2 regions of the Aeromonas sp. CU5 genome follow, and region 1 is predicted to be linked to the other one. Evidence: riboswitches for the same ligand, from Rfam matches in the RefSeq annotation. Region 1 holds a riboswitch; the other holds the start of a gene.
What was found. Region 1 has a riboswitch for thiamine pyrophosphate ahead of thiC (phosphomethylpyrimidine synthase ThiC). Riboswitches for the same ligand answer to the same signal wherever they lie in the genome.

Region 1 (6,215 bases):
TGGATCACCATGTTGGGGGTACGCAGCTCGTGGCTGGCGAAGCGGCTGAACTCCTGCTCGCGGGCGAACACAGCGCTCACCTCTTGCTTGCCGGCCAGCAGCGCCAGCTCGATATCCCGTAACTCCTGCCAGGGAGCGTCTGGCTCGAAATCCGCCTGATCCGGAGTGAGGTGGGCGACCCTGTGTTGCAGCCGTTGCAGCGGCCCGGTGATATGGCGCACCAGCCAGATGCCGAAGCCCAGCGAGCTGAGCAGCAGCGCCAGCCCAATCAGCCGGGTCGCCAGATGCAGCTTGTCTTCGTAGGGGTCGAGGTAGTCGTCGGCGTCATCGTTAAACACCAGATAGAGCAGTCCCTCGCCGGAAGGGTGACGGGCCACCAGAAAGTGTTTGTCCTCCTTGCCCAGCTGATGCTCGAAAAAGCCCGGGATCTGGTACGGTTTCAGCCACCTCGGCAGGCGACCCGCCTCGGTCCAGTAGCTGGAGAACTGTCTGGGGCTCGGGGCCGCCGCCGCCGGGCCGAGCCGCAGCCAGTCATCGCTGTAGCGGGTCACTTCCGCCTCCAGCCAGTGGCGCAGGCTCAGCTCCTCCATCTTGTCTTCGGCCACCAGCATCAGGCCGGAGAGCAGGATCAGCAGCACCACCCCGGCGCCGCCGAGCGCCATGATCAGGCGGCGGCGCAGGCTCGGCAGGCTCATGCGCTCACCAGTCGGTAGCCCTGACCGTGCAGGGTCTCCAGCATGGGCGTGGGGAAGGGCTTGTCCAGCGCGTTGCGCAGGGCGTAGATATGGCTGCGCAGGGCATCGGAGTCGGGCTCCTCATCCCCCCAGACGGTGTCGAGCACCTCCTGACGGCTGACGATGGCGGGGGCGCGGCGGGCCAGCAGGGCGAGGATTTGGAACGGGATCTTGCCGAGCTTGAGGGGCTCACCGGCACGGGTGGCGCGGCCGCTGGCGACATCGACCGTCAGATCGCCAAAGCTGATGGCCCCCACATCGCCGCGCGGGCCACGCAGACTCAGAGCTTGCAGCCGTACCTCCAGCTCCTCCATGGCGAACGGCTTGACCAGATAGTCATCCCCTCCCGCCTTGAAGCCCGCCAGCTTGTCTTCCAGGCTGTCGCGGGCGGTGAGAAACAGCACGGGAGTGGCAATCCCCTGCTCGCGCAGGCGCGCCACTGTGCTGAGGCCATCGAGGCGCGGCATCATCACATCCATGATGATGACGTCGAAACGCTGCTCCTCCAGCAGTTGCAGCGCCGCCTGACCGTGATAGGCACAATCGAGGCGGTGACCGGCCAGCTCCAGATAATCCATGATGGTTTCCGCCACCTGAGGATTGTCTTCCACTACCAAAATCTTCATGCTTTGCTCTCCTGGTTGGCGAGCGTTTCACGCTCTTTTCACACCGGATTCGGCATCCTGTTTGCCAGTGTAACCCCGAGGATCCCTGATGAAGAAGTCTCTCTGCGCCCTCCTGCTGTTGATCTTGTTGCCACTTGGCACCGCACAGGCGACCGAATTCAAACTGACCGGCCGCACCACCTGGCAGCTTGGCCAGTTGATGGTCAACGGCATGCCGTTCGTGATCGACGACCAGACCCGCTTCAAGGATTGGCTCAACGAGGATGATCTCGGCGGTACCTGGGTCGAGATGAAGGGGGTGGTGGAGAACGGCGTGCGCTATGTGCGCAAGGTCGAAGCCCTCGACGAAGATGACAAGGACGAGATGGATCTGGAAGGGCCTGTCGAAGGGGGGCGGATCTGGGGCTACACCACCTCGGACAACAGTCTGGCGCCGTTCGAAGGGCGCTGGCTGGAGCTGGAGTGCAAGTTTGACGGCATGCGCCTGAGCCGTTGCCGCGAGGATGACTGATCCGATCTCTGCGTTCCGATTAGAAATGCTCCCGAATGAAGCCCATGCTTGTCCAGCATGGGCTTTTTGTTCAGGGACGAACGAAGATGGAACAATCGAGAAAGTGGTGTGCATGGATGCTGGGAATGCCGCTCTGGGCGGCGCAGGCGGGAGCCGACGAATTGTGGCTGGTGGAGCTGGAGCGCAGCGACGGCATCCGCCTGCAATTTCAGGGGGCCGAAGTGGAGCAGGGCAGTGCCGCCGTCTGGCGGCAGGGGGAGATTTGGCCACAGCCACTCAAACCCGGCGACCAGCTCGCCCTGCTGGTGGCCGATGGCGTTGCCACCCGGATTGAGCTGCTGGCCGCCAGAGCCCCGCTGGTCAATCTGCCCTGGCAGCGGGCGCAAGATCGCCTGCAATCCTTCGATGACCGGCAGCTCACGCTGGCAACCCTGGGCACTGTGCCACTCAATCCGCTGGTGCGCTGGGTCAACGGTTCGGCCGCCGATCTGCATGCCGGGAGTGAGCTGGTGCTGATCCGCGACGAACAGGGCCGCTTAAGCGAAATCCTTGTCGTCAATCCGGAGGAGTAGTTGACCCGTCTACAATAGGCGGGTTTATCCTCTGCCCGTTGGATGAAGGAACCCCTATGTTGACGATTACCCGGCTGGCCAGAGAACTGGGCCTGAGCCGCACCACCCTGCTCTATTACGAACGCCTCGGTCTGCTGCTTCCCGCCCTGCGCGGGGAGAACGGCTATCGCCGCTATGGCGAGGCCGAGCTGGAACGGGGGCGGCAGATCGCCAGTTTTCGCGCCATGGGGCTGCCGCTCGAAGAGATCGGCACCCTGCTGGCGGCACGGCAGGAGAGCCACTCCTGCCTCGATAGTCACCTGTTGCGACTGGAGCAGGAGATCGCCGAGTTGAGGCGTCAACAAAGGGCCATCATCCTCTATCGCCAACAGACACACGAGGAGATCCCCATGGTAGACAAGGCACGCTGGGTTGCCATCATGCAGGCCGCAGGCATGACCGAAGAGATGATGCGCAACTGGCATATCCAGTTCGAGAAGATGGAGCCACAGGCCCATCAGGAATTCCTCGAATCCCTGCAGATCCCCGCTGCGGAGATCGCCGCGATCCGCACCTGGTCGCGCGGTGAGTAACCCCGTCTGACCACAGCACCGGCCGTTGACCCGGATTGTTAACGGCTTGTGCTTTAAATTTTCCCCCTTATACTGGCGCCATCTTGTCGGAGTGCTGACCGTCGAACGACGCGAAGCTGAGACCGTTAATTCGGGATCCGTGGAACCTGATCAGGTTAAAACCTGCGAAGGGAACAAGGGTAACTTGCGGGTTACCGCGCCGGGGGAGGAACAAGCCTCTTCCGCTCATCGAAGGGATCACCCTTGATGGGTCAGGGCGCACAGGAGGGAGTCTGTCCCGTCCGGTTTTCCAGCACGTGGGGCGCCTTGCCCACAGCGTGCAGAGAGCGGAAAGCGGCAGAACAGCAGCGCGGAGATCCATCCCGCGCGCACTCCCTCCCGAGATAAACACCCCGCCGCAAGTTCATCTTCTCCTCGAACTCCAGACAAGCAAACACCCATAACTTCAACCAGTTAATGTGAGTTTTGCTATGTCTACTTCTGTATCTGATACCGCCAAATCCAGCCGCCGCGAGCAGCGCTCCAGCGCTCAGGCCTTTATCGACAGCCTCAAGGGGATGGCTCATCCCAACTCCCGGCGCATCTTTATCGAAGGCTCCCGCGCCGATATTTGGGTACCCCTGCGGGAGATCCAGCTGGCCGACACCTTCGTCGGCGGCACCAAGGAAGATCCCCGGTTCGAGCCCAACGAGCCGGTGCCGGTCTATGACACCTCGGGCCGTTACGGGGAGGAGGGGGTCGCCATCGACGTGCGCCGTGGCCTGCCGCGCCTGCGGGAGAACTGGGTGCTGGAGCGCGATGACACTGACGAGCTGTCGGGGCTCAGCTCCACCTTCACTCAGGAGCGTCTGGCCGACGAGGGGCTGGATCACCTGCGCTTCGAGCATCTGCCGAAACCGCGCCGCGCCAAGCCGGGCCGCCGGGTCACCCAGCTCCACTACGCCCGGGCCGGTATCGTCACCCCCGAGATGGAATTTATCGCCATTCGCGAGAACATGGGGCGCGAGCGGGTGCGCTCTGAACTGTTGCGCACCCAGCATCCGGGCCGCGATTTTGGTGCCCGTTTGCCCCAGAACATCACCCCCGAATTTGTGCGCGATGAGGTGGCCGCCGGCCGCGCCATCATCCCCAGCAACATCAACCACCCGGAAGCGGAGCCGATGATCATCGGCCGCAATTTTCTGGTGAAGATCAACGCCAACATCGGCAACTCGGCGGTCACCTCCAGCATCGAAGAGGAGGTGGAGAAGCTGGTCTGGTCGACCCGCTGGGGCGCCGACACCGTGATGGATCTCTCCACCGGTCGCTACATTCACGAGACCCGCGAGTGGATCCTGCGCAACAGCCCGGTGCCCATCGGTACCGTGCCCATCTATCAGGCGCTGGAAAAGACCAACGGCATCGCCGAAGACCTCACCTGGGAGCTGTTCCGCGACACTCTGCTGGAGCAGGCCGAGCAGGGGGTGGACTACTTCACCATCCATGCCGGCGTCCTGCTGCGCTTCGTGCCCATGACCGCCAAGCGCCTCACCGGCATCGTGTCGCGCGGCGGCAGCATCATGGCCAAGTGGTGCCTGTCCCACCACAAGGAGAACTTCCTCTATCAGCACTTTCGCGAGATCTGCGAGATCTGCGCCGCCTATGACGTGGCGCTGTCCCTTGGTGACGGTCTGCGTCCGGGCTCCGTCTATGACGCCAACGACGAGGCCCAGTTCGCCGAGCTGCGCACCCTGGGCGAGCTGACCAAGATCGCGTGGGAGTACGACGTGCAGGTGATGATCGAGGGGCCGGGTCACGTGCCGATGCACATGATCGAGCGCAACATGACCGAGCAGCTGGAGCACTGTCACGAGGCGCCGTTCTACACCCTTGGCCCGCTCACCACCGATATCGCGCCCGGTTACGATCACTTCACCTCCGGTATCGGCGCGGCGCTGATCGGCTGGTACGGCTGCGCCATGCTCTGCTACGTCACCCCCAAGGAGCATCTGGGCCTGCCCAACAAGGAGGATGTGAAGCAGGGGCTTATTACCTACAAGATCGCCGCCCACGCCGCCGATCTGGCCAAGGGGCACCCGGGGGCCCAGATCCGCGACAACGCCATGTCCAAGGCGCGCTTCGAGTTCCGCTGGGAGGATCAGTTCAATCTGGCGCTGGATCCCGATACCGCCCGTGCCTACCACGACGAGACACTGCCGCAGGAGTCCGGCAAGGTGGCCCACTTCTGCTCCATGTGCGGGCCCAAGTTCTGCTCCATGAAGATCACCCAGGACGTGCGCGCCTACACCGCCGAACTGAATGCCGCCAAGCTTGAGGCCGTGGAGATCAAGCTGGTTGGCATGGACGGTCAGCAGGAGCGGGTGGGGGCCGAGGTGGAGAGCGGCATGGCCCGCATGGCGGAAACCTTCAAGGAGACCGGCGGCGAGATCTACCATCAGGCGGCGGCGCTGAAACAGGCCGCAGGGGAGGAGGCGTGAGCAGCGCAAGCGGGGCTGTCAGCCCCGCCGACCTGTCGCCCGTGACGGACTCGCGACCCTTGGGTAGTGATCTCAAAATGAGAGTGTGGACCATCGCCGGTTCCGACTCCGGCGGCGGCGCCGGCATTCAGGCCGACTTGCACACATTGCACGACCTCGGCGTGCACGGCTGCTCGGTTATCTCCGCCATTACCGCCCAGAACTCGGTGGCGGTGAAGATGGTCGACCCTGTGCTGATGCAGACCTTCACCGCCCAGTTCGATGCCCTTGGCGTCGATCTGCCGCCCGCCGCCATCAAGATCGGCCTGCTGCCGACCCGGCTCCATGTGGAGGTATTGGCCCGCCGACTGGCAACTATCGAGGCCCCCTTTGTAGTCTACGACCCGGTGGCCATCGCCAGCACCGGCACCCCGATGGCGGAGCCCAATATGCTGGCGGCGGTGCGCGAACAACTGCTGCCGCGCCTCTCCCTTATTACCCCCAACGGCCCCGAGCTGGAAGCGCTGACCGGTATTCCCGCGACCAGCCCCGCGCTGGTGCGGGCGGGTGCCGCGCGGCTGCGCGAACTCGGCGCTCGCGCCGTGCTGGTCAAGGGTGGTCATCTTGAGTGGAGCGGCGATCTCTGCCTCGACTACTACCAGGACGAGACCCGCGAATTCTGGCTGGCGGCGCCGCGCCTCGACACCCGCCACGGCCACGGCACCGGTTGCTGCTACGCCAGCG
Region 2 (6,215 bases), 300 kb from region 1:
AGAGCGTTTACCAGCACCACCAGCCAAGGGCCGAGGGCGAAGACATCGGTGAACGGCATAAACAGGATGAAGAGACCGGTGGATAGCACCACCGCCGGGATCATCAGGATCATCGAGCCGCTGGCCTCCCACATGGCCGCAGCGCGCCGCTGGCGGGTGCGCACCTTGAGGTGACGGCTGGTGAGCAACAGGCCGCTGCCAAGCAGGGTTGCAAGGGTGCCGGCCGCCAGCGCAATCAGCAGCGACTGGCCGCTCGCCTGCCACAGCTTGCTGGAGGTGAGCGCCGTCAGCAGGCCGGGGTGGAGGCCGGCCACCACAATCGCCAGCAGCGGCGGCAGAAAGATGGCGAGCCCGATACAGAGCGAAAGCAGATCCACCACGGCTGTGCCTGGCTGATGGCGATCCGGCCGCAAGCAGGGGCGGCGCGGTGTCACCCGACTGGCCGGGGTGCTCTGCAGCTTGTGTTGCAGGGCGAGCAGGGCGGCGGTCAGGATCAGCTGCACCAGCGCCAGTCCGCCCGCGGTGGCGAGATCGAAGTCAAAGCGCAGTGCCTGATAGACGGCCACCTCCAGCGTGGTGGATTTCGGCCCGCCCCCTAGCGCCAGCACGGTGGTGAAGCTGGTGAAACAGAGCATGAAGATGAGGCTGGCCAGTCCCGGCAATATGCCGCGAATAAGCGGCCACTCCAGCAATCGGAAGATGTGGGACGAGCGCATGCCGAGTTGGCTGGCAAGGCGCCAGCTCGATTCGGGGATGCTCTCTAGGCTCTGCAGCATCAGGCGGGCCGCCAGTGGCATGTTGAAGAAGACGTGGGCCAGCAGGATGCCGAACAGGCCGTAGAGGTAGTTGCCGGGATCCAGCCCCAGTGAGCGCAACAGTTGCGGCAGCCACCCTTGTTTGCCGTGTACCGCCACTATGCCGAAGATGGCGATGATGACTGGCAGTACCAGCGAGAGGCCAAACAACTTGATCAGCAGGGTACGACCGATGAAGCGCCGCCGCGCCAGCGCGCGGGCCACCGGAATGGCCAGCCCGAGACTGAGCAGGGTGGAGAGCAGTGCCTGCCCCAGACTGAAGCCCAGCACATGGCGCAGATAAGGATCTGCGAGCAGGGTGCGTGGCGCCAGCGAACCGGCCTGCCACAACAGGGCCGCGAGTGGCCCGAGGGACAACAACAGGATCAACAGGGTGGCTGCGCTGCCCGGCAGCCACCAGAGGGGACGAGTCTGTAGTTTCAGGGCGTGACGGCTCACTGGGTGACGGCTTGTAGCCACTCGCGGATCCACCCTTTGCGATTGGCGGCCACCTCATCGCTGCTGAAGGCGAGCGGCTTGGCTACGGTGATCATCTGCTCGAAGCCCTTGGGCAGTTGGGTGTCGATCACCGGATACATCCAGTTGCCGGTAGGGATCTCGTTCTGGAAGGCGGGGCTCACCATAAATTGCAGGAACTGATCGGCCAGCTTGCCCTGAGTGGCACTGTTCAGCTTGGCGGCCACTTCTACCTGACGGTAGTGACCCTCTGAGAAGGCGGCAGCCTGATACTGGGGCTTGTTCTCGCCAATCAGGTGGTAAGCGGGGGAGGTGGTGTAGGAGAGCACCATGTCCGCTTCGCCATCGAGGAACATGCCATAGGCCTCGGACCACCCCTTGGTGACGGTGACCGTCTTCTTGGCCAGTTCGGCCCAGGCGGCAGGTGCCTTGTCGCCGTAGACTGACTTCATCCACAGCATCAGCCCTTGTCCCGGGGTAGAGGTGCGGGGATCCTGATAGATCACCTTGAGGTCAGGTCGCTCCACCAGCTCTTTCAGGCTCTTGGGTGGCTGCTTGAGCTTCTCCTTGTCATAAACAAAGGCGAAGTAGCCGTAGTCGTAGGGGACGAAGGTCTTATCCTGCCAGCCACCCGGCACCTTGATGCCGTCGAGGTTAGTGGGATGGGGCGCGAACAAGCCGCTCTGCTTGGCTTCGCTGATGAGTGCATCATCGAGCCCCAGCACCAGATCGGCCTTGCTGTGTTTGCCCTCCAGCCGCAGCCGGTTGAGGATGGCTACCCCATCTTCGAGGGAAACCAGATTGAGGGTGCAGCCGCACTCTTTCTCGAAGGCTTGCTTGATCTTGGGGCCCGGGCCCCACTCGGCAGTGAAGGAGCTGTAGGTGTAGACGGTGAGGGTGTTGGCGGCGAACGCATTGGCCGACAGCAGGCCGGTGGTGACCAGCAGCAGGGTTTTCATTGGTGGCACTCCCTATTACTTGTTAATAATGAGGTGCCAGCGGGTGAGGGCGCAAAAAATGAGCGCCATGCCTCAAATTCCTCCGCCAGCATTATCTGGATCAGGTTCACGGGTATAATCTCAGCGGTAAACCGCACCCCGTTTGAGAAACGCACCGCATTGTATTAACGTTCTTTTGGGTAGACCAGCACAATTGTGCAATACCCCTGAGATGACGCCCACCCAACAGAGGATGTTCGCGTGCTTACCAATACCAAGGAAAGGCGTGCCTTTGCGCGCATGGTTATCAATGCTCCGGTCACTGTTTATCAGCAACAGCAGGTGCTGGAGGGGGTCTGCCGGGATCTCAGTGCCAACGGCATGGGGATTGCGGTATCTGAACACCAGCTTGACATCAATTTGCCGATCCGGGTTAGCCTGGCCACGCACAACAACCTGCTGCCCCCTTTCGAGGCGCAGGCCCGCATCATTCGGGTGCTGGACGAGGATGATGGCTTGCTGTTGGCGATAGAGTTTTTACCCGTGGCTTGAGTCAGCGCGCTAATCAATCGGTCGTCATGGGTCACAGTGTGAGCCTGAGATAGACAGGCTCACTTGTTGGCTTTAACCGGTTGCACACTGATTTGTTTACTATCGACCAGCGTTTTGCTGGTCGATGCTATTTGGCCGGCGGGCAAGGTGGCGGGGCCTGTGGGCTCGAGCAGCAGATAGGATTGCCCTTGCCAGCTGATGGTGGCATCCCCCGGTTTGGCAGGCAGGTCAACGGCCAGCAGGGCGTGGCCGGGGACGAACACCATGGCCTGTTTCAGCTCGGGAAAGAGTTGGGCCAGCATGGCGGCCATCAGGGCCACCTTGCTGTCGCAATCGCCCCGATTCTGTTCCAACACCTGGCGAGGAGCGAGAAACCCCTTGCCTTGCCGTCCATTGAGATTATCCAGCTGCTGGTAGGGGATGCTCTGGATAAAGGTCAGCATATGGGCCACCGTCTTCTGGCGAGCTTCCGTTTCGGTGCTTCCCTGCTGTTTGAGTTGACCCACCAGCGGTGCCAAGGTGCTGCGGCTCTCCAGCGCGATGCGCGGATGATCTTGCTTGACCGCCAGTTGTCCGTCAGGGGTTGTGAAGTACTGGAAGTAGTGCTCGGTCAGCCACGCCAACTCCTCTTTGCTGCGCTGTGATTCCAGCCAGGCCATCGCTTCACGCGCTTTATCCTGATTGCGACTTTTCAGATGCAGCTCCAGCGTGGGGCGGGTGAGGGTGAACTGTACCTCGGGGTAGTTCTGGCGCACCTCCCGCAGCAATACCTGCAACACCTCCTCCTGCATTCTGGCCGGGCGATAGGCGATAAGGGGCGGCAGCTTGCCCTGTTCCAGCCGGTAGGTGAGCTGCTGGGGCTTGCCTTCGCTATCCCGCCAGCCGACGTTGATCTGGCCGAGGCTGTTGTTGAAGCTGGTTTGGCTGGCGCCCACGGGCAGGGTTAGCAGCAGGGCACAGAGCAGAGGGATTGCCGTCGGTCTCTTCATCATCCTTTCCTGTGGCACGGGCCAGTTCCGGTGGCCCAAAGTGGGAAGCGTAGCGGACAGTAAAACAGGGAGCCGAAGCTCCCTGTTGATTCTACTCGTTTTTTTGCAACTGGTGCGTTAAATCCAGTTTGGCTGCTTCGCCTCAAAGGCACTGATGGCGGCTTCGTGTTGCAGGGTCAGGCCGATGGCATCCAGCCCGTTGAGCAGGCAGTAACGGCGGAACTCGTCGATCTCGAAACCGAAGCTGCGCTCACCGGCGCGCACCTGATTGGCTTCCAGATCCACTTCAATCTCGATGCCCGGCTTGGTAGCGACCAGCTGGAACAGGGCGTTGATCTCCTCTTCCTTCAGGCGTACCGGCACCATGCCGTTGTTGATGGCGTTGCCGTAGAAGATGTCGGCAAAGCTCGGGGCAATGACGGTCTTGAAGCCGTAGTCGGCCAGTGCCCAGGGGGCGTGCTCGCGGCTCGAGCCGCAGCCGAAGTTCTCGCGAGCCAGCAGGATGCTGGCACCGGCGAATTGCGGCTGGTTGAGCACAAACTCGGGGTTGGGCTGCTGACCGGCATCGTCCAGAAAGCGCCAGTCGTGGAACAGGTGCTTGCCAAAACCGATGCGGTTTACCTTCTGCAAAAACTGCTTGGGAATGATGGCGTCGGTGTCGACGTTGGCGCTGTCGAGGGGCACGACGATCCCTTTATGTTGCTTGAAGCCTGTCATCTTGTTCTCCTCGTAATTACAGCGCGCGAATGTCGGCGAAGCGGCCGGTGACGGCGGCGGCGGCGGCCATGGCCGGGCTCACCAGATGGGTGCGGCCGGCGCGGCCCTGACGCCCTTCGAAGTTGCGGTTGCTGGTGGAGGCGCAGCGCTCCCCCGGTTGCAGCCGGTCGTTGTTCATCGCCAGACACATGGAGCAGCCAGGAAGGCGCCACTCAAAGCCTGCTTCGATGAAGATCTTGTCGAGACCCTCGGCTTCGGCCTGTGCCTTCACCTGCTCGGAGCCAGGCACCACCAGCGCCTGCACACCTGCGGCCACCTTGCGACCGCGGGCGATGGCGGCGGCAGCGCGCAGATCCTCGATGCGGCTGTTGGTGCACGATCCGATAAACACCTTGTCGATGGCGACATCGGAGAGCTTCTGGCCCGGTTGCAAATCCATGTAGGCGAGTGCCTTGCGGGCGGACTGCTGCTCCATCAGATCGCTGAAGGATTCCGGTGCCGGAATCGGCTCATTGACGGCAATCACCTGACCCGGGTTGGTACCCCAGGTGACTTGCGGGGCAATATCGGCGGCGTCCAGCACCACTTCGGCATCGAAGTGGGCACCTTCGTCACTCTTGAGGCTCTGCCAGTAGGCGATGGCCTGCTCCAGTGCTTCGCCCTTGGGGGCAAACTCCTTGCCGCGAATGTAGTCGATGGTGGTCTGGTCGGGGGCAATCATCCCCGCCTTGGCGCCGAGCTCGATGGCCATGTTGCACACCGTCATCCGCCCTTCCATGGAGAGGCCTGCAATGGCCTCGCCAGCGAACTCCACCACGTAGCCGGTACCACCGGCATGGCCGACCCGGCCTATGATGGCCAGCACCACGTCCTTGGCGCTGATGCCCTCGGCCAGCTTGCCGTTGACTGAAATGCGCATGGTGTTGGCGCGGCCCTGTTTCAGGGTCTGGGTCGCCATCACATGCTCCACCTCGGAGGTGCCGATACCGAACGCCAGCGAACCGAAGGCGCCGTGGGTGGCTGTGTGGGAATCGCCGCAGACGATGGTGGTGCCGGGCAGGGTAATGCCGAGCTCGGGGCCCATCACATGGACGATTCCCTGATATTTGTGGTTGAGATCGTAGAGGCGAACCCCGAACTCTTTGCAGTTGTCGGCGAGCGTCTCCATCTGGATGCGGGCCATCTCGCCAGAGGCGGCGATGTCCTTGCTGGTGGTGGAGACGTTGTGATCCATGGTGGCCCAGGTCAGATCCGGGCGGCGCAGCTGGCGGTTCATGGCGCGCAGACCGTCGAATGCCTGCGGGCTGGTCACTTCATGCACCAGATGGCGGTCGATGTAGATGAGGGGCGTTTCCCCTTCCACTTCCCGTACCACGTGGGCGTCGAATACTTTCTGATAGAGGGTCTTGGCCATTGCTTCTCTCTTCCTTGTTATCTGTTCTTTAGCTCAGATCCGGGCGGCGATCTGGCTGCCCATCTCGGACGTGCTCTGCACCGGATGACGGGCGCTGGCCTGATGCAGGTCGGCGGTGAAGTAACCTTCGGCCAGGGTCTGGGCCACGGCCTGCTCGATGGCTTGGGCTGCAGCTTCCTGACCCAGGCTGTAGCGCAGCATCAGGGCGGCGGAGAGGATCTGGGCGATGGGGTTAGCAATTCCTTTGCCTGCGATGTCCGGGGCCGAGCCACCGGCCGGCTCGAACAGGCCGAAACCCGATTCGTTGAGGCTGGCGGAGGGGAGCAGCCCCATG

Region 2: it holds a riboswitch for thiamine pyrophosphate, as region 1 does, so the genes downstream of both, thiB (thiamine ABC transporter substrate binding subunit) here and thiC (phosphomethylpyrimidine synthase ThiC) in region 1, are expected to answer to the same signal.

What each region holds. Positions count from the first base shown of each region.
Region 1 covers NZ_CP023817.1:4,203,114-4,209,328, forward strand. The annotation lists gene CK911_RS19015 (HAMP domain-containing sensor histidine kinase) at 1-695, opposite strand, end outside; gene CK911_RS19020 (response regulator transcription factor) at 692-1,360, opposite strand; gene CK911_RS19025 (hypothetical protein) at 1,449-1,871, shown strand; gene CK911_RS19030 (hypothetical protein) at 1,958-2,443, shown strand; gene CK911_RS19035 (MerR family transcriptional regulator) at 2,500-3,015, shown strand; TPP riboswitch at 3,093-3,205, shown strand; gene thiC (phosphomethylpyrimidine synthase ThiC) at 3,486-5,492, shown strand; gene thiE (thiamine phosphate synthase) at 5,489-6,215, shown strand, end outside.
Region 2 covers NZ_CP023817.1:4,499,916-4,506,130, forward strand. The annotation lists gene thiP (thiamine/thiamine pyrophosphate ABC transporter permease) at 1-1,253, opposite strand, end outside; gene thiB (thiamine ABC transporter substrate binding subunit) at 1,250-2,230, opposite strand; TPP riboswitch at 2,291-2,381, opposite strand; gene CK911_RS20445 (PilZ domain-containing protein) at 2,471-2,761, shown strand; gene CK911_RS20450 (hypothetical protein) at 2,821-3,750, opposite strand; gene leuD (3-isopropylmalate dehydratase small subunit) at 3,868-4,467, opposite strand; gene leuC (3-isopropylmalate dehydratase large subunit) at 4,484-5,881, opposite strand; gene leuB (3-isopropylmalate dehydrogenase) at 5,915-6,215, opposite strand, start outside.